2 regions of the Agathobaculum sp. TL06 genome follow, and region 1 is predicted to be linked to the other one. Evidence: predicted binding sites of a transcription regulator. Region 1 holds the regulator's gene; the other holds the start of a gene.
The links. Region 1 encodes HrcA, which represses chaperone genes, less so after heat shock. Its sites were predicted from a motif close to TGTTAGCACTCNNNNNNNNNGAGTGCTAACA; they were not measured.

Region 1 (9,763 bases):
ATCATCTCGGTGTCGGTACCCTTGAGCGCTTCCTTGACCTTGTCGATCTCGGCCTGTACGCCGGCCTTTTCATCGGCGGACAGCTTATCGCCCAGGTCGGTCAGCGCCTTTTCGGACTGGAAGACAAGCTGCTCGGCGTTGTTGCGCACCTCGACCGCTTCCTTGTTCTTCTTATCCTGCTCCGCGTACTGCTCGGCCTCGTGCATGGCCTTGTCGATCTCGTCCTGCGAGAGATTGGTGGACGCGGTAATGGTGATCTTCTGCTCCTTGCCCGTACCCAAGTCCTTGGCGGATACGTTTACGATGCCGTTCGCGTCGATATCAAAGGTAACCTCGATCTGCGGTACGCCGCGCGGCGCCGGGGCGATGCCGTCCAGCGTGAAGCGGCCGAGCGTCTTGTTGCCCGCGGCCATCTCGCGCTCGCCCTGCAGGACGTGGATTTCAACCGACGGCTGGTTGTCGGCTGCGGTGGAGAAGATCTGGCTCTTCTTGGTGGGAATGGTGGTGTTGCGGTCGATCAGCTTGGTGCATACGCCGCCCAGCGTCTCAATGCCGAGGGACAGCGGGGTGACGTCGAGCAGCAGCACATCCTTGACCTCGCCGCCGAGTACGCCGCCCTGGATGGACGCGCCGATCGCGACGCATTCGTCCGGATTGATGCCCTTGAAGCCGTCCTTGCCGGTGATGCCCTTAACAGCCTCCTGCACGGCGGGAATGCGGGTCGAGCCGCCCACCAGCAATACCTTGGACAGGTCGGAGGCGGACAGGCCGGCGTCGCTCATCGCCTGACGCACCGGACCCATGGTGCGCTCGACCAGGTCGGCGGTCAGCTCGTTGAACTTCGCGCGGGTCAGCGTCAGCTCGAGGTGCTTCGGGCCGGTCGCGTCCGCGGTGATATACGGCTGGTTGATCGAGGTCTGCGCCATGCCGGACAGCTCGACCTTGGCCTTTTCCGCCGCTTCCTTCAGACGCTGCATGGCCATCTTGTCAGCGGACAGGTCGATACCGTTGGATTTCTTAAACTCCGCGACCATCCAGTCGATGATGCGCTGGTCAAAGTCGTCGCCGCCGAGGTGGGTGTCGCCCGCAGTGGACAGCACTTCGAGCACACCCTCGCCAATGTCGAGGATGGAAACGTCGAACGTGCCGCCGCCGAGGTCGTAGACCATGATCTTCTGCTCGGCTTCCTTATCCACGCCGTAAGCCAGCGCAGCCGCGGTCGGCTCGTTGATGATGCGCAGCACCTCGAGGCCCGCGATCTTGCCCGCGTCCTTGGTCGCCTGGCGCTGGGAGTCGGAGAAGTACGCCGGCACCGTGATGACCGCCTGGGTCACCGGCTGGCCGAGGTAGGCTTCCGCGTCCGCCTTGAGCTTTTGCAGGATCATCGCGGAGATCTCCTGCGGGGAATAGGGCTTGCCGTCAATGTTTACGCGGTAGTCCGAGCCCATGTGGCGCTTGATGGAAATAATCGTGCGGTCCGCGTTGGTCACGGCCTGGCGCTTGGCCACCTGGCCCACCATGCGCTCGCCGTCCTTGGAGAACGCGACCACCGACGGAGTCGTGCGCGCGCCTTCCGCGTTGGGGATGACGACAGCCTCGCCGCCTTCCATAACGGATACGCAGGAATTTGTTGTACCAAGGTCGATACCAATGATTTTGCCCATGTTGATAGCACTCCTTTATATGATTCAGATGCTTTATTACAAGTATTGTCGCGCCCTCCGGCGCGCATTTATCAGGAAATTCCTTGGAAAAGAAATTTCCATAAAATCCGAGAGCATGTATCTCGGATTTTATTCCTCGACTCAGCCGCCTTGGGCGGCGGCATTCGGGTATCGAAAGCAAGTTTCAAAGGAACTTGCTTTCGTATATAGGGGACTTTTGAAGTCCCCTATACGGGGGTTTTAGTTTGCGACCTTCACCATCGCGTGCCGGATCACTTTGTCGCCGATTTGGAAGCCCTGCTGGAATACCTCGGCAATCACGCTTTCGCCCAGCGCTTCATCTTCGACATGCATCACGGCGTTGTGGAAATTCGGGTCGAACGTGGTGCCGGCCGAAGCCTCGATCACGGTGACGTTCAGGCCTTTCAGGCTGTCGGTCAATTGGGTCATGGTCAGCTCCACGCCCTTTTTGTATTCCGCATCCGCGGTTTCGGCCTTGAGCGCACGCTCAAGGTTGTCATAGGTGGGGAGCAGCGCGGTCACTGCGCGGCTGACCGCGTCCGTATACGCCTGCTCGCGCTCGCGCTGGCTGCGCTTGCGGAAGTTGTCGTACTCCGCCGCCATGCGGAGATAGCGGTCGTTCAGCTCCTCGTATTTTGCCTTCCAGTCGTCGGCGGGCGCGGCCTGTTCCTCCTGCGCGCCGGCCTTTGCCGTTTCCTCCTCGGACGGGGTTTCCGGCGCCTTCTGCTCGGCCTCGGCCGGATCGGACTGCTTTTTCTTGCTCATATTGTTTTCATGCCTCCATTTGCTGAAAATCCCGCTGTTCAGGGATTTCCGTCTTTCTCGTCTAAAAAGGTCTCGGCAATCAGCTGATTGAGCCCCTTGGCGAAGCGGCTGAGCTGAGCGGACAGCTTGGCGTAATCCATGCGGGTCGGACCCACGATGCCGATCGCGCCCTGACCGATTTTGCCGATATCGTATTTTGCATAAATCGCGGATGTATCGCTGAGCGGGTTCTCCCCGTTTTCCGGCCCGATGAAGAACTGGATTCCGTCGATCTTACGGGTCGCGGGCAGCAGGTGCCGGCTGTCATCCTCCATATAGTCAAGCAGCGCCTGCGCCTTGTGCAGGTCCTTGTATTCCGGAAAGCGCAGCAGCTTGTTGGTCCCGTCCAGAAAGACCTTCTGATCTCCCAGCTCTTCGATCAGCTCGGCGACATATTCAGCCACGGGGGCCAAAAGGGCGGTCAATCCCGCGGCCCTGCGCACAATATCAAAACGCTCGGCCGTGATGTGGCTGAGCGGCAGGCCGGTCAGCGTCTGGTTGAGGACATAGGTGAGAAGCTCGGCCTCGTCCTTGGTGACGTCGGTCATGGTCCGCACCATTTTATTTTTGACCGAGCCGGAGTCGGTTACAACCACGATGACAAAATTCATTTTGTCAATGGCGATGATCTCAAACTGGCGGATGGATGCCTGGGTCATGGCGGGAGTGATCGCGACGGAAGCGTAATTGGTCAGGCTGGAAATCAGCTTGCCCGCCTCGCGTATCAAATGGTCGAGCTCGCGCACCTTGGTCTGCAGGATGCTCTGCAGCGGCGCGGCGTCGTCCGGCGTTTCAGCCGGCTGCTCCATCAGCTCGTCGACATACAGCCGGTAGCCCTGCGGCGAGGGGATGCGGCCGGCGGAGGTGTGCGGCTTTTCCAGAAAACCCATTTCTTCCAGCTCGCTCATCTCGTTGCGGATGGTGGCGGAGGAAAACGGAAGCGCATGCCCCTCGGTCAGCGCCTTGGAGCCGACTGGCTCGGCTGTGCGGATATAATCGCCGATGATGGCCTTGAGGATCTGCTTTTTTCGTTCCGAAAGCTCCACCTGAGCGGACTCCTTTCCTGTGTGAAAATGGGTTAGCACTCCGCCTCTCTGAGTGCTAAAACTAATTTACCACCGCGTAGCGGCAAAGTCAAGTCTCGTTTATGAATATTTTGTTAAATGATAGGAAACGGGCTGTCACAGCCGGATGGGGACTGCTAATGTGCTGGAAAGAGCGGAGGAGCGTGCGGCCCGCTTGTGCAAAAGTATGCTTGTGGGGCGGCGTAAAACGTGGTATAATATTTCCATATTGCTATTAAGGAAAGGTAAGGAGCTTTCGGTGTGAAAAATCGCGGGCAAATACGGAATTTTTCCATCATCGCGCATATTGACCACGGCAAGTCGACGCTGGCGGACCGCCTGCTCGAACAGTGCAAGGCCGTGTCCCAGCGCGAGATGGAGGAACAGCTGCTTGACAATATGGATCTGGAGCGTGAGCGCGGCATCACGATCAAGGCGCGCGCGGTGCGCATGGAATACGAGGCCGACGACGGCCAGACCTATGAGATGAACCTGATCGACACCCCCGGGCATGTGGACTTCAATTATGAGGTTTCGCGTTCGCTCGCTGCGTGCGAGGGCGCGCTGCTGGTGGTGGACGCGGCACAGGGGATTGAGGCGCAGACACTGGGCAACACCTACCTCGCCATTGACGCGGGGCTGGAGGTTGTGCCGGTCATCAACAAGATCGACCTGCCCGCGGCGGACGCGCCGCGCGTCAAGCAGGAGATCGAGGACATCATCGGTATCCCAGCCGAGGACAGTCCGGAGATCTCGGCCAAAATGAATATCAATATCCACGCGGTGCTCGAACGCATCGTGTCCGACATCTCCGCCCCGCAGGGCGACGCGGACGCGCCGCTGCGCGCGCTTATCTTTGACAGCCAGTACGACCCTTATAAGGGCGTTATCGTTTATATGCGGCTGATGGACGGCAGCATCCGCCCAGGCATGAAGGTGAAAATGATGGCCACGGGCGCGGAGTTCCAGGTGCTCGAATGCGGCTACATGCTGCCGCTCGGCCTGTCGCCCCAGCAGGAGCTGTGCGCGGGCGAGGTCGGCTATTTTACCGCGTCCATCAAGACCGTGTCCGACACCCGTGTGGGCGACACGGTCACCGAGGCGGGACGGCCGACCGCGGAGCCGCTGCCCGGCTACCGTCCGGCGCAGCCCATGGTGTTCTGCGGCATCTATACCGAGGACGGCTCCAAATACCCCGACCTGCGCGACGCGCTGGAAAAGCTTCAGCTCAACGACGCGGCGCTGTCGTTCGAGCCGGAAAGCTCGGTCGCGCTGGGCTTCGGCTTCCGCTGCGGCTTCCTCGGCATGCTGCACATGGAGGTCATCCAGGAGCGGCTCGAACGCGAGTTCGACCTCGACCTGGTCACCACGCTGCCCTCGGTCGTGTATGAGATCGTGCGGACCGACGGCGCGGTTGTCCATTGCGACAACCCGCACGACTATCCCGATCCCGGCCTGATCGACGAGGCGCGCGAGCCGTTCGTCAAGGCCACCATTATGACCCCGCAGGAATTTGTCGGCAATATCATGCCCATGTGCCAGGAGCGCCGCGGCGTGTTCAAGGATATGCAGTATCTTGACTCCAACCTGGTCGAGCTGCACTACGAAATGCCGATCAATGAAATCATCTACGACTTTTTCGACGCGCTCAAGGCGCGCACCAAGGGTTATGCCTCGCTTGACTATGAGCTGCTCGACTACCGGCCGAGCGATCTGGTCAAGGTGGACATGCTGCTCAACGGCGACCAGGTGGACGCGCTTTCCTTTATTGTCCACCGCGAGAAGGCCTACGTCCGCGCGCGCCGCATCTGTGAAAAGCTCAAGGAAAATATCCCGCGCCAGCTGTTCGAGGTACCCATCCAGGCCGCGATCGGCGGCAAGGTGATCGCGCGCGAAACGGTCAAGGCGATGCGTAAGGACGTGCTCGCCAAGTGCTACGGCGGCGATATCACCCGCAAGAAGAAGCTGCTGGAAAAGCAGAAGGAAGGCAAAAAGAAGATGCGCTCGCTCGGTACGGTGCAGATCCCGACCGAGGCGTTCATGGCGGTGCTCAAGCTGGACGAGGAATCATGAGTAAATTTAGTTATCGAAACAAGCCGCTCGGCCTGTACCTGCATATCCCGTTCTGTGTGCAGAAATGCGGCTACTGTGATTTTTACTCCGTGCCGGACAAGGAACTGATGAAAGACTACGTTTCGGCGCTGCTGACCCATATCCGCTCCTACGGCGCACTGTGCGGCGGCTACACGGTGGATACGGTCTATATCGGCGGCGGTACGCCGACCTGCCTGGGGCCGAAATACCTCGGCCGCATCCTGCAGGAGGTGCGGAACAAGTTCCCCCTTGCGGAGGACGCGGAGATCACGGTCGAGTGCAATCCGGAAAGCACGGATAAAAAAGTGCTGGAAATGATGAAAAAGCAGGGCGTGAACCGGCTGTCGTTCGGTGTGCAGTCCGCGCATGACGACGAGCTGAAGGCCATCGGCCGCATCCATACGTTCCAGCAGGCGAAGGACGCGGTTGACCTGGCGCGGGAGAAAGGCTTTTCCAACATCAGCTTGGATCTGATGTACGGTCTGCCCGGGCAGACGCAGGAGCAGTTTCTCGACTCGGTGGAGCAGTGCCTTGCGCTCGGTCCGAAGCATCTGTCCTGCTACGGGCTGAAGCTCGAACCGGCCACGCCGATGGGCCGCGAAAACCCGACCCTGCCCGACGACGACGCGCAGGCGGACACCTATCTCGCCATGTGCGAGCTGCTCCGCAAAAACGGCTTTGAGCATTATGAAATATCCAACTTCGCCCGTTCGGGCTTCCGGTCGCGCCACAACCAGAAATACTGGGACCTGTCCGAGTATCTGGGGCTGGGGCCGGGCGCGCATTCGTTCATGAATGGGCGCCGGTTCGAGTTCGCGCGCGACATCAAGGCCTACATAAGCGGCGAGGATATCCTGCGGGACGAGGACGAGGTGCCGACGTTCCAGCGGCAGGGCGAATACCTGATGGTACGCCTGCGTACCTCGGACGGGGTGGACTTCCTCGATTTGGAGAAACGGTATAACATCGACTCCACGCCCTATGAGGAAGCGTTCCGCGGTCTGATGGGAAACGAGCTGGTCGCCCACCAGGGGACGCGCTGGTACCTGACCGAAAAGGGGTTCCTGGTATCCAACAGCATCATCAACACCATTGTCGAGGCTGGCCAGCCGGACATGGGGGAACAACAATCAATTCAATTTTTGGAGGAATAAAACATGCGCGCAGTTATCACGGTGGTCGGCAAGGACCGCACGGGCATTATCGCTAAGATATCCGACACGCTGTACAAGCATCAGGTGAATATTGTCGATATTTCGCAGAATGTTATGGAGGACATGTTCGCCATGGTCATGCTGGTGAATATCGATCAGTGTACGGTGGATTTCACCGCGCTGGCCGACCTGCTCGATCAGGACGGGGAAACGCTCGGCATGAAGATCCATACCATGCATGAGGATATCTTCGACGCGATGCACAAAATATAAAAACGCCATTTTCCGCCAAACGGCGCTGCGCGCGGGAAGAGTGCGTGCGGAAGAAAAATATCCTGCTATGGGTGAATACGGGGACTATTATTATGTCAATGATTAACACAAAAGATATACTGGAAACCATCAAGATGATAGAGGAGGAGCACCTCGACATCCGCACGATCACGATGGGCATTTCGCTGCGCGACCTGGCCAGCAGCGACATCAACGTGCTGGCCGACAAGGTGTACGACAAGATCACCCGCCGCGCGGAAAAGCTGGTCGCGACCGGCGAGCAGATCGAGCGCGAGCTGGGTATCCCGATCATCAACAAGCGCATTTCGGTCACCCCGATCGCGATGATCGGCGCGGTGACGGATGCGGACAGCTATGTGCCGCTGGCCAAGGCGCTCGACCGCGCCGCGTCGGCCACCGGCGTTAACTTTGTCGGCGGCTTTTCCGCGCTGGTGCAGAAAGGTTTTGCCAAGGGCGACGAAATCCTTATCAACTCCATACCCGAGGCGCTGGCTGAGACCAATCTGGTCTGCTCGTCGGTCAACGTGGCCTCGACCAAGGCGGGCGTCAATCTGGACGCCATCGCGCTGATGGGGCGCATCATCAAGCAGACCGCCGAGCTGACAAAGGACAACGAATCCATGGGCTGCTCCAAGCTGGTCGTATTCGCCAACGCGGTGGACGACAACCCGTTCATGGCGGGCGCGTTCCACGGCATCGGCGAGCCGGAAACCGTTATCAATGTCGGCGTATCCGGCCCGGGCGTGGTGCAGTCGGCCATCCGGCGCGCGGGCGACTGCCCGATTAACGAGGTGGCCGAGGTCATTAAAAAGACCGCGTTCAAGATCACCCGCATGGGCCAGCTGGTCGGCGCGATCGCCAGCCAGCGTTTAGGCGTACCGTTCGGCATTGTGGACCTGTCGCTCGCGCCGACGCCGGCAATCGGCGACTCGGTCGCGCGCATCCTCGAAGAGGTCGGCCTGGAGGTCTGCGGCTGCTGCGGCACGACCGCTATCCTGGCGATGCTCAACGACGCGGTCAAAAAGGGCGGCGTGATGGCGTCGTCCAGCGTCGGCGGGCTGTCGGGCGCGTTTATTCCGGTGTCCGAGGACGAGGGCATGATCGCCGCCGCACAGGCGGGCGCGCTCACGCTGGAGAAGCTCGAAGCCATGACCGCGGTTTGCTCGGTCGGCATCGACATGGTCGCCGTACCCGGCGACACGACCGCCGAGGTCATTTCCGGCCTGATCGCGGATGAAATCGCCATCGGCGTTGTCAACTCCAAGACGACCGCCGTGCGCGTCATTCCGGCCATTGGCAAAAAGGTGGGGGATATGGTGGAGTTCGGCGGCCTGCTGGGCAGCGCGCCCATCATGCCGATCGCCACCGGCTCACCCGCGAAATTCATCCATCGCGGCGGCCGCATTCCGGCGCCCATCCAGAGTTTGAAAAACTAAAACGAAACGCCGCATCAGGCCGATGCGGCGTTTTCCTTTGCGCGTTCGAGCAGAAAACGGCCCGCGGCGCTTAGATCCGCGCTGTGCTGCTTTAAGAAGCAGCCGGTGCGGGATACCGCCGCGAGAAACGTGCGGTTGTCCGCCGCGGGATCGGCCGGATAATGCACGAGCAGGTCACAGAGGAATAAATCGATTAGCAGATCATCGGTCAACTAATGCAGTTCTTCTTCCAGCTCTGCGATAGTTGGTTTGTGGAACATAAAAAACACCCCTTTGAATATCTTTTGGAGCTATTATATAACGTATAAAATAACTTGTCAAGTTATAATAAAACTATAAAAGATATATATGTGCGTAATAATTGAAAAAAGTAACTTTTAATGCTAAGATTTAGTTATAAAGAGGTGATTTTATGCCGATTAAGATAAAGGTTTCCAACCTTTTAGGGGAACACAAAATGTCCATGAAGCAACTCTCTGAGATGACAGGTATCCGCCCTAATACGATTTCCAACTTGTACTATGAGGATATAAAGCGGATTGAAATTGCACAGATTGAAGCATTGTGCAAAGCATTTCATTGCAGGGTGGAAGATATTTTTGAATATGTTGATGATTAAAAAAGACCTGTTCCGGCCGGAACAGGTCTTTTTATAATAGCTTTCTCTCATTCCCACGATGCCCAGACCTCGGGCTGGTATCCCACCGTCGCCTGCCGCCCGTTGCGCACGACCGGCGTTTTCATCAGCGTCCCGTCTTCGAGCAGCTTTTCTTTTTTGTCCTCGTCATACGCGAGATAGGCAAGGGCGGCATAGCCCCTGCTTTTTTCGTCGAGCAGCGCATCCAGCCCGCCGACCGCTTTCAAAACGCTATCCAGCTCGCCGCGGGACATGCCTTTCTGCGCCAGGTCGATCATCTGGAATTTGATGCCGCGCTCCTTGAACCACCGCTGGGCCTTTTTAGTATCAAAGCATTTGTTCTTGCCGAAAATCTGAATGTTCATTTCGCCGCTCTCCTTTTTGTCTGCTATTATAACAAAATCAGCCGAATAAAACAAGGGTTGACAAAGTGATTGCATTATTGTATTATTTATACAGAACAATAATGCAAATAGAAAGGGAATCAACATGGAACAATCCGTATCACTGGAGCGGCGGCGGGGGTTGGACGGCTTCCAGCTCAAGTTCATGGCGCTTGTCATTATGACGATCGACCATATCCACTATTTCGGCT
Region 2 (9,763 bases), on a different contig from region 1:
GCAAACAAATCCGCTGTATTCAGATAGAGCTTGGATAAATAAAGCTGCTCCCCAATCGACCGGCGCGGAAGCCCGATGATTTCACCCGCAACGCCGGCCTTCAGCGCCATACCGACGGATACACGGCAGGCGGACAGCAAATACGGCAGACAGGCGGGCAGCCACACGGCTCGCAGGCGTTTGGCCGGCGTCAAATGAAAAAGCCGCGCCATTTCCAGCATTCCCTGATCGGTATGCCGCAGGCCCTCGCCCAAATTGATGTATACAGCGGGAAAAACAACAAAAAATGCGGTTAAGACGGAAATCCATTCCGAACGGACCCAAATCAGCGCCACCACGATGAAACACGCCACCGGAAGGCTTTTCATCCCCTGTATCAGCGGCCCGAGCAGCATGCGGAGAACCGGCATCCTGCGGCAAACAACGGCAAGCAGACAGCCTGCGCCAAAGGCCAGCAAAAAGCCCGCCGCGATTTTCCCCAGCGAATGCGCGATTGAAAACCAGAATTCGCTGTTCCGCAATAGGGAAAGCAGGCTCCGCACCGTCGGTACGGGGCCTGCAAATAACAGCTTGGGCAAGAGCACAGCCGCCGCCTGCCAAACAGCCAGCCAGAAAAGCGCGGTCACGCCGATGCGGAACCAGCGCTTAGCCCAAATAGTAGAAGCCTTCATCGGGCAGTGTTCCCCCTACCGCGTCCGGCGCGATCCCGTAAAGCATTTCCAGATAATCCGAAACCCAGTCCTTCATCTCCTGTCCCGACGCTGCCGCCACAGGGTTGAAATTGGTCAGCACGAGCTGCGCTACCGGCGCCTTGACGATGCCGTATGCTTCGATCAACTGCGCGCCCGCCTCCGGATCGGAAACGACCGTTTCAACGGACTGCTGATGATCCTGCACGAACTGCGCTACCGCCGCAGGATGCTCATCCGCAAACGCCTTGCGGACGACCGTGACGCCGGTCGCAATTCCCTGCCCATTCGGACTGTACGTTTTCCATGCGTCTTCCAACGGGAAATTCATTGATAGTTCCTGATCCTGCATCAACGCAACGGTTGCGAAAGGCTGCGGCAGAATGCCGACCGCTTCCGCATCCTGCGACAGTGCGGATACCACCTCGGTCGCCTCGCTTTTAAATGCAATCGTCAAATCGCTTTCCTCAATACCGCTTTTGTCAAGCAGGTAGCGCAGCGTCCACTCCGGCGTAGTCCCCTTGCCGGTCATATAAATGGTCCTGCCCGCTAAGCCCTCAATCGTATTCAAGGCCTCGTCGTGAGAAACCGCGTATAATACGTTTCCGGCGTTGACATCCAACACCTGCACGCCGCCCTCGGTCCTCTGGTACAGGGTTGCCGCCAGATTGGTCGGGATAAGCGCGATGTCCACCTCGTCTTTACCGATCAACGGGACGATCTCGTCCGCGGAGGTATAGAGGTCGAACTGGTAATGCGTTTCGTCCCCCTCGTTGTCCTTCATCATCTGAACCAGCCCCATGGCCGTAGGCCCTTTCAGGGCGGCAACGCGGATGCTTACCCCGTCCTCGTAACCGGCTTCCACCGTCGCTGTTTGCTGCTGCTCAGGCTCCTGCGGCGTCGTATCGCTCTGTCCGCAGCCCGCAAGCAGGGATAACGCCATCACCGACGCCACGAAACTGGATAAAATACGTTTCATTTTCATTCTCTCCTTATTTTGCCATCATGGATTTGACCTGAACATGCTTCAGGCGGCCGAGCTTGCCGCACAGTGCGTTGATCGTATCGATCGTGCTGTCCATCACAATCGTAATGATCGAACAGCTTTCACGATAATGCGGCAGCCCCATGCGCCCAATGATCGAGTCGCCATATTCGTGAAGCAGGGCGTTGACTTCGCCGCTGGATTCGCGGTCCTCGACAATAATGCCCAAAATCGCAATACGGTTTTCCATTTTATTCCTCCTGCAACAAAAAACGCCCTGTATCCACACGACACAGAACGCCCGTTTTATGGTTTTCGCTCTTTCATCGCAGATCGAATCTTTGACAGCAGACAGTGATTTTATGCAGACGCTCGCCCGGCAGCGCACGCTTTCGGGAAAGGAAGTCTCCGGAAAAAGTATACCCCAATTTGCTCGATTTTGTCAATGTATATTTCGCCCGCGATCGGAGAGACTAATGGGGAAATCAAAAAAGGAGGTCTTTCTTATGGATCGTTCAAACTGCAACAAGGCAATCCGCTGCACGGTCAATCAGTGCGCCAATCACAGTGACGGTGCAGAGTATTGCGCGCTGGACTGCATCACCGTAGGCACGCATGAGGCCAACCCGACGGTCGATCAGTGTACTGACTGCAAATCTTTCCAGAGAAAGTGCTGCTGATCTCGATTTCCCGATGCAAAGGAGCGGATGCCGCCTGGCACCCGCTCCTTTCCATTTATTCTTTTCGCAGCAAAACCTTATAGGTGCGCTCAACGCCAAATGCGCCGAGCGGGGCGGTAATCAGGATCGACAGCACCGCGACAGTCAAAACGATCTGTCCGCACGCCAGACCCATGGAAAGCGGCACGGCGCCGATTGCGGCCTGCACCGTTGCCTTCGGCATATAAGCGATCATACAGAACAGCCGCTCCTTTGCGTTCAGCACAGTCCCCAGCATACAGCAGAATACGCCGGCCATCCGGAACAAAAGCACGCAGCACAGCAGCAATACAACGGCAGGGCCGGCCTGCGCCGCATAGCGGATATCGACAGCGGCACCCACCAACACAAACAGAAGCACCTCCGCCGCGACCCATAGCTTGGAAAACTTGACCGACAGACGCGCCGCGGCTTCGGGCCTGTTGTGCTGCAGCAAGATGCCAAGGCACATAACAGCGATCAGACCGGAAAACGGAACAATGCCTTTCACGCGGTTTTCCAATGCCACCAGCAAAAATGCGGCGCTCAGAATAATCAGCACCTTTGCCGTATCGCGCATGTGTTTTTTCTGAAAAAGCAATGCAAGCAGGCGTCCCAGCGCCGCGCCACACGCTATGCCGAGCAGGATCGACAGCGGGATCTGCAAGAAATCCATCACGGCAACCGTATCCCCTTGTGCAAGGCCTGTGAAAGCGGTAAACAGCACAATGACAAAGGCATCGTCCACCGATGCGCCCGCGAGAATCATCTGCGGTATGCTTTTGGCTGTCCCATAGCCTTCCTCCATCAGCCGGAGCATTTTCGGCACAATAACCGCGGGCGATACCGCCGCAATGACCGCTCCCATAACCGCTGCTTCCAGAGCGGTAATCCCCAGCATCCTCGGCGCCAGCAGCACCATGCCGCATATCTCAAAGCAGGCCGGCACAAAGCACATGAGCACGGCCGGCCGCCCCACGCGTTTCAAATCCGCGATATTCAGCGACAATCCGGCCCTTGTCAGAATGATGATCAGCGCGAGCTGCCGCAGGTCGGCACTGATCCCCAACAGCGCAGGGTCTAACAGGTTGAGTACACAGGGGCCGAGCAGGATGCCTGTAACCAGCATACCGAGCAGGCTTGGCAGGCCGATCCGGCCAAACGCCCATCCGAGCAGCATCCCCAACAGGAACACATACGCCAAACTTGTTAACATGAACTTTTCCCTCCATTTTTGGCGGAGCATAAAAAAGCTGATGCCCCGCACGTTTTTTCGTGCAGAAGTCATCAGCTTTTTCAAGCGGTTCAGGCGGCATGCGCCAAGGGAGAACTTCATTCCCTGTCCCTATTATATCAGGCTTCCTCTGCCTTTTCAAGATTTTTTGTATCGCCGGCGACAAATGTGATCGCCCGACTGAAGTTTGTAATGTCCGCGTGCTTTACCGCACCGCCAAACTCCCCATCCAGCGTCCACAGGACATCGTCCTCCGCATCAAACGTGATCTGCGACGTCCGGAAATACACAAAGCGGTTGGAGTCCACATTTCCCGTCAGCAGGTCATTGGCAAGCCACTGAAGCTCCATGGGGTTTTCTACCGGATAGACCAAAAGCACCTCATACAAGCCATCGTCCAGCGCTACATCATCCGTTGAAATCGTTTTGAAGCCTCCGACAGAGACGGTATTGGACACCATGCCGAAAATAAAATCGTCCTCCACCGTCATTTCCGCGCTGTTCACACGCATATGGTGCTCCCTGATGTTGGTCAGCGATTTGACGCCTTCTATGATATACGCTGCGCGGCCAAAGACGTTTTTGGTCTGCTGCGGTGTGGCGTAAGATACCTCGGTAAACACGCCGAACGCCGCGATATAGTTGAAATACCGTTCGTTGAACATCCCGATATCGAGCGCCTGCAAATTGTCGCTGGCTGCGACAGCCGCCGCCTCCACCGGAGATTTGGGTATGCCCAGGCTGAGTGCAAAATCGTTTGTCGTACCCGCAGGGATATAACCAAGCGGCGGACGGGTCTGCGCTTCCATCAGGCCGGTGACCACTTCGTTGAGCGTCCCGTCCCCGCCCGCACAGACAATGCGGTCAAACTCCGCCGCCCTTTCCCGCGCAACGCGGGTTGCGTCTTTCGTCCCCTGCGTGGCATAGAGGGTAACGTCGTAGCCCGCCTTCTGGAATGTGCTCACACAATCGACGACCTTGCCGGCGATTGCGCCGCGTCCCGCATGCGGGTTGACGATCCAAAGCAGCTTTTTCATCCAGGCATACCCTCTCCTCTAATTTACGAAATCAAACCGCACACCGCGTTGGCATAGGACACCGGATCATCAACCGGCAGCCCTTCGATCAGAAGCGCCTGCGTATAGAGTATTTCCGCGTAGACCGCAACCTTATCCGAGTTCTGCTGCTGCAGCTCGCAAAGCTTTTTGAAAACCGGATGCTCCGCGTTCAGCTCCAAAATGCGCTCCGCGTGTACGCGCTGGCTATCGTCGAGCGCCTGCTGGTTGAGTACCTTTTCCATCTCTAAGGTCACAGGACCTTCCGCGCGCAGGCAGCACGGATGACTTTTCAGGCGGCCGGTTAATTCCACTTTCTTTACCTTACCCTCCAGTGCGGTTCCCAGCGCAGACAGAAGCGTCTCATTCTCCTCGGTCAGCTTTTTGATTTCCGCCTTTTCATCTTCGCTCTCCAGCCCAAGGTCCGCGTCAGCGATCGACTTGAATTCTTTCTCCTGATAGCTTGCCAGCATTTTTATGCAGAACTCATCGATGTTATCATCCAGGCACAGAACCTCGTAGCCCTTGTCGCGAAGCGTCTCCATCGCCGGCAGCAGTTTGATCTTATCGATCGTTTCCCCGCAGGCATAGTAGATATATTTCTGTTCCTCCTTCATGCGGGAAACATATTCCTCCAGCGTGACCAGCTTATCCTCGGTGGAGGAATGGTAAATCAGAAGATCCTGCAGCAATTCCTTATGCGCGCCGTAGTCCACATATGCGCCATATTTAATCTGGCGTCCAAATGCTTTCCAGAACTTTTCATAATCCTCGCGCTTGTCCTTCTGCATTTTGAGCAGCTCGCTCTTGATTTTCTTCTCAATGCTCTGCGCAATCGCTTTCAGGTGGCGGTCGTGCTGCAGCATCTCACGGGAAATATTGAGCGAAAGATCCGCTGTATCCACCATACCGCGCACAAAGCTGAAATGGTCGGGCAGCAGGTCGGCGCACTTATCCATAATCAGGACGCCATTGGAATAAAGCTGCAGCCCTTTCTCATAGTCCTTGGTATAGTAATCCATCGGCGCATGCGCGGGGATGAACAGCATCGCCGTATAGGTCACCGCGCCCTCTACGCTGGAATGGATATGGCAGAGCGGGGGCTGGTAATCGTAAAATTTGGAGGTATAAAACGAATTGTATTCCTCCTCCGTCAAATCCTTTTTGGACTTTTTCCAAATCGGGACCATGGAGTTGAGGGTCGTGTTTTCCGTGTATTCCTCCCATTCCGGCTGGTAATCCTCCCCTGTATCCGCCGGCTTTTCCTTCATGCGGGAGCGCGTCATGTCCATCTTGATCGGATACCGGATATAATCCGAATACTTCTTTACCAATGCCTGTATCCTGTAGGGTTCCAGGAATTCGTCATAGGTTTCGTTTTCCGTATTTTCCTTGATTGTAAGCGTAATACGGGTGCCGTTTTCTTCTTTTTCACACGGCGTTACGGTATAGCCGGCCGTGCCGTCGGATTCCCAACGGTTTGCCTGGTCGCTGCCGATCGCACGGGACACGACCTCTACATGGCTTGCGACCATAAATGCCGCATAGAAGCCAACGCCGAACTGGCCGATAATATCAATATCCGCCTGATCCTGGTTCTCTTTCTTAAAAGCAAGCGAGCCGGATCGGGCAATCGTACCCAGGTTGCTTTCCAGCTCCTCCGCTGTCATGCCGCAGCCGTGGTCTTCAATCACAAAGCGGCGGTTTTCCTTGTCAAGCGTCAGCTCGATCGGTAAGCTGTCGCGTGTGATGCCGGTCTTGCCTTCTTTCATTGCGTTATAGTAGAGCTTATCCGTTGCATCCGAAGCGTTGGAGATCAGCTCCCGCAGGAAAATTTCTTTATGTGTATAAATCGAATTGATCATTAAGTCCAACAGGCGCTTGGACTCCGCCTTAAATTGTTTCTTTGCCATGGTCGATGCACCTCTATTGATGAAATGGTGTTAGCACTCTAACACTTCGAGTGCCAACACTGTTATGATAATACCATGGAAAGGAAAAATCAAGCCCTCCCTCCAAAATTCATTTTTTATTCAAAAAGAAATGGAAGCTGAATTGCAATAAAACAAAAAGGGCCACATCATAGCGATATGGCCCCTTTCTGCTGTTTTACTGCTTGTGCTACACGAATTTTTACGGACTGCCGTTTCCTTTCTGCACGACGACCACATGCGGATAGGCAATTTCGATTCCTTCCTGCTCGTAGATTTTCTTGATATTTTCCTGCACCGTGCATTTCAGGCTGAACGCGGTACCGTTGTCCTTGGCCCAGAGCGACGCGCGCAGCGTGACCGCGGATTCCGCCAGCGCCAGCACGACCACCTGTACCAGCGGCGCGCCCGCCGCAACCTGTTCGGACGTGCGCACATCAAGGAAGTCCGGCTGGCGGGCGATCTCCTGCGCGAGCAGCTCCTTGGCGCGGGCGATATCGGATTCATAGGTCACGCCGATCTCGAGGAATGCGCAGACGCGGCTGTCGCCATAGTCCGCATTTTCGATAATGGAATTGTTCATCACGCTGTTCGGCACGATCACGCGCTTGTTTTCGTAGGTGCGGATGGCGGTGTGGCGCAGGGTGATCTCCTCGACCACACCGGAAATGTCGTTATCCACACAGCGCACCACGTCTCCAATCACAAACGGTTTGAACGCCAGAATCATCATCCCGCTGACTATGCTGCCCAGCGCCTCCTGCGATGCCAGGCCGCCGACCACCGCGAGCACGCCGCCCGCGGCCATCAGCTTGTTCATACCCGCGCTGAGCGCCGGTATGTTGGAAACGATCACCGCGAAGCCCGTGAAATACAAAGCTGCAATCGCAAGATACCGGCAGAACGCCAATATCGTCGCGTTGCCGCTGCTGACCTGCTTCTGCCGGTCGATCAGCCGGAACATAATCCGGTTAACCACCCGTACGCAGACCAGCGTCACAATACTTGTGGCCGCGATAAACAGTGCGGTCAGTGCGATGCCGGGCAAGCCGTTCTCTATCAAGTTTTCCAGCCAGCTCACCAAGGCATCCCTCCTTCCGCCGGATCTTTAATACGCGATACCCCAAACGACCATTTTGTGCGCCGGTTTCCCGCATACCGGACATACGTCCGCGATATGCTCCTGCTCGAACGGCATGCAGCGGCTCGGCATACCGGTCTCCTCCTTGATCTTTTCCTCGCAGGCGAGGTCACCGCACCACATGGATTTGATAAAGCCGGTATGCTCGGCGAGGATCGACTTCATCTCGTCAAGCGATTTCGCGGTATAGGTGTGCTCCTCACGGTTTTTCAGCGCCTTCTGGAACAGGGCATCCTGAATTTCCTGCAGCAGCGCCGGAATTTTTTCCGTCAGCTCTTCAAATTTCACAACGGTCTTTTCACGGTTGTCACGGCGTACCAGAACACACTGCCCGTTTGCGATATCGCGCGGTCCGACCTCCAGCCGGAGCGGCACGCCCTTCATCTCGTACTCGGCGAACTTCCAACCGGGGCTGTTTTCGGACAGGTCGATCTTGGCGCGCACACCAGCCGCCTTTACCATTTCATAAAGCTCCTGCGCCTTTTCGGTCACGCCCTGCTTATGGCTTGCCACCGGAATGACAACAAGCTGTGTCGGCGCAATACGGGGCGGCAATACGAGGCCTTCGTTGTCGCCATGCGTCATAATGATCGCGCCGATCATGCGCGTAGACATGCCCCAGGAGGTCTGGTACATGTATTGGAGCGTATTGTTTTTATCCGTGTACTGCATGCCGAACGCACGCGCGAATCCGTCGCCGAAATAGTGCGAGGTGCCGGACTGCAGCGCCTTGCAGTCATGCATCATGGCCTCGATAGTGTAGGTTTTCTCCGCGCCCGCAAAGCGTTCCTTTTCGGTTTTCTCCCCCTTGATGACCGGAATAGCGAGCCATTCCTCCGCAAACCTGGCGTAAATATTCAGCATGCGGAGGGTCTCCTCCATCGCTTCTTCCGCCGTTGCATGGACAGTATGCCCTTCCTGCCACCAGAATTCCCGACTGCGCAGGAACGGACGGGTGGTTTTTTCCCACCGGACTACGCTGCACCACTGGTTATACAGCTTCGGCAGGTCGCGCCAGGAGCGAACGATTTTCGCGTAATGCTCGCAGAACAGCGTTTCCGACGTCGGACGGACGCAAAGACGCTCTTCCAGCTTTTCCGAGCCGCCATGCGTGACCCAGGCCACCTCGGGCGCAAAGCCTTCGACATGGTCCTTTTCCTTCTGCAGCAGGCTTTCCGGTATGAAAATCGGCATCGCGACGTTTTCATGTCCGGTCTCTTTGAACATACCGTCCAACGCCTGCTGGATGTTTTCCCACAGCGCCTGCGCGTACGGACGCATGATAACGCAGCCCTTGACCGAGGAATAGTCGATCATCTCCGCTTTCTTCACGATATCGGTGTACCACTGCGCAAAATCCACATCCATGGATGTGATTTCGCTGACCAGCTTCTTCTGTTCTGCCATAATTGTATTCCCTCACCTTTTCCAAATAGATTTCATAAAATAACAATAGATTCTTATGTATCAAACAAAGGGGTAATCACTATGAACCTTTCTCAGTCCTTTTATGTCAAGCCTGCGGCTCATGAGGTCGTCGATACCACGGTATCCCTATATCTGGATCAGCGCCCCGCGGTTGTCGGGACAGTAGTGGATCAGAACGGGAAACCGGTTGAGGAAGCGCTTGTGACCTTTTACCGCGCGGACGCGCCCGCCACGCCTGTGAGCGCGCTGTATACCGACGAGCTCGGCCGCTTCACTTTCGGCCCGCTGGAAGCCGGCCAGCTTTACCACGTCAAGGTTTTCAAGCGTTCCGACGCGATCCGCGCTCTGGAACAGGGGAACTAAGCCCTACCGCGGACGCACAGGGCATCGTATTGCACACAAAACTTTTTCATTCTTTACCCCCGATGCGCCAGACTATGAGTTGACCCCGACGCCGAGCGCATCCAGCCGCGCCTGCTCGACCGCGCATTCCTCTTCCGTATAGCCGGAAAATCCCATGCCCGGCCTGTTGACCAGCGCGCGCAGCCGGCCGTTCTCAATCGCATATTCGTAGGAGTGGTAATCCGCCATCCCCATCACAT

Region 2: htpG (molecular chaperone HtpG) is a predicted target of HrcA. The motif match lies at 6,603-6,633, and genes of this name have one in related genera.

What each region holds. Positions count from the first base shown of each region.
Region 1 is NZ_BAAGGY010000003.1:73,748-83,510, reverse strand. Features, by position in the region: gene dnaK (molecular chaperone DnaK) at 1-1,664, opposite strand, end outside; gene grpE (nucleotide exchange factor GrpE) at 1,905-2,450, opposite strand; gene hrcA (heat-inducible transcriptional repressor HrcA) at 2,489-3,535, opposite strand; gene lepA (translation elongation factor 4) at 3,815-5,626, shown strand; gene hemW (radical SAM family heme chaperone HemW) at 5,623-6,801, shown strand; gene ACYQ3S_RS02560 (ACT domain-containing protein) at 6,805-7,074, shown strand; gene ACYQ3S_RS02555 (DUF711 family protein) at 7,173-8,531, shown strand; gene ACYQ3S_RS02550 (hypothetical protein) at 8,546-8,743, opposite strand; gene ACYQ3S_RS02545 (helix-turn-helix domain-containing protein) at 8,944-9,150, shown strand; gene ACYQ3S_RS02540 (arsenate reductase family protein) at 9,198-9,533, opposite strand; gene ACYQ3S_RS02535 (TraX family protein) at 9,658-9,763, shown strand, end outside.
Region 2 is NZ_BAAGGY010000001.1:141,907-151,669, forward strand. Features, by position in the region: gene ACYQ3S_RS00670 (ABC transporter permease) at 1-671, opposite strand, end outside; gene ACYQ3S_RS00675 (ABC transporter substrate-binding protein) at 646-1,668, opposite strand; gene ACYQ3S_RS00680 (TM1266 family iron-only hydrogenase system putative regulator) at 1,682-1,924, opposite strand; gene ACYQ3S_RS00685 (DUF1540 domain-containing protein) at 2,181-2,354, shown strand; gene ACYQ3S_RS00690 (cation:proton antiporter) at 2,410-3,588, opposite strand; fluoride riboswitch at 3,644-3,721, opposite strand; gene ACYQ3S_RS00695 (diacylglycerol/lipid kinase family protein) at 3,726-4,643, opposite strand; gene htpG (molecular chaperone HtpG) at 4,667-6,574, opposite strand; gene ACYQ3S_RS00705 (mechanosensitive ion channel family protein) at 6,795-7,673, opposite strand; gene proS (proline--tRNA ligase) at 7,701-9,140, opposite strand; gene ACYQ3S_RS00715 (carboxypeptidase-like regulatory domain-containing protein) at 9,222-9,524, shown strand; gene ACYQ3S_RS00720 (S-layer homology domain-containing protein) at 9,597-9,763, opposite strand, start outside.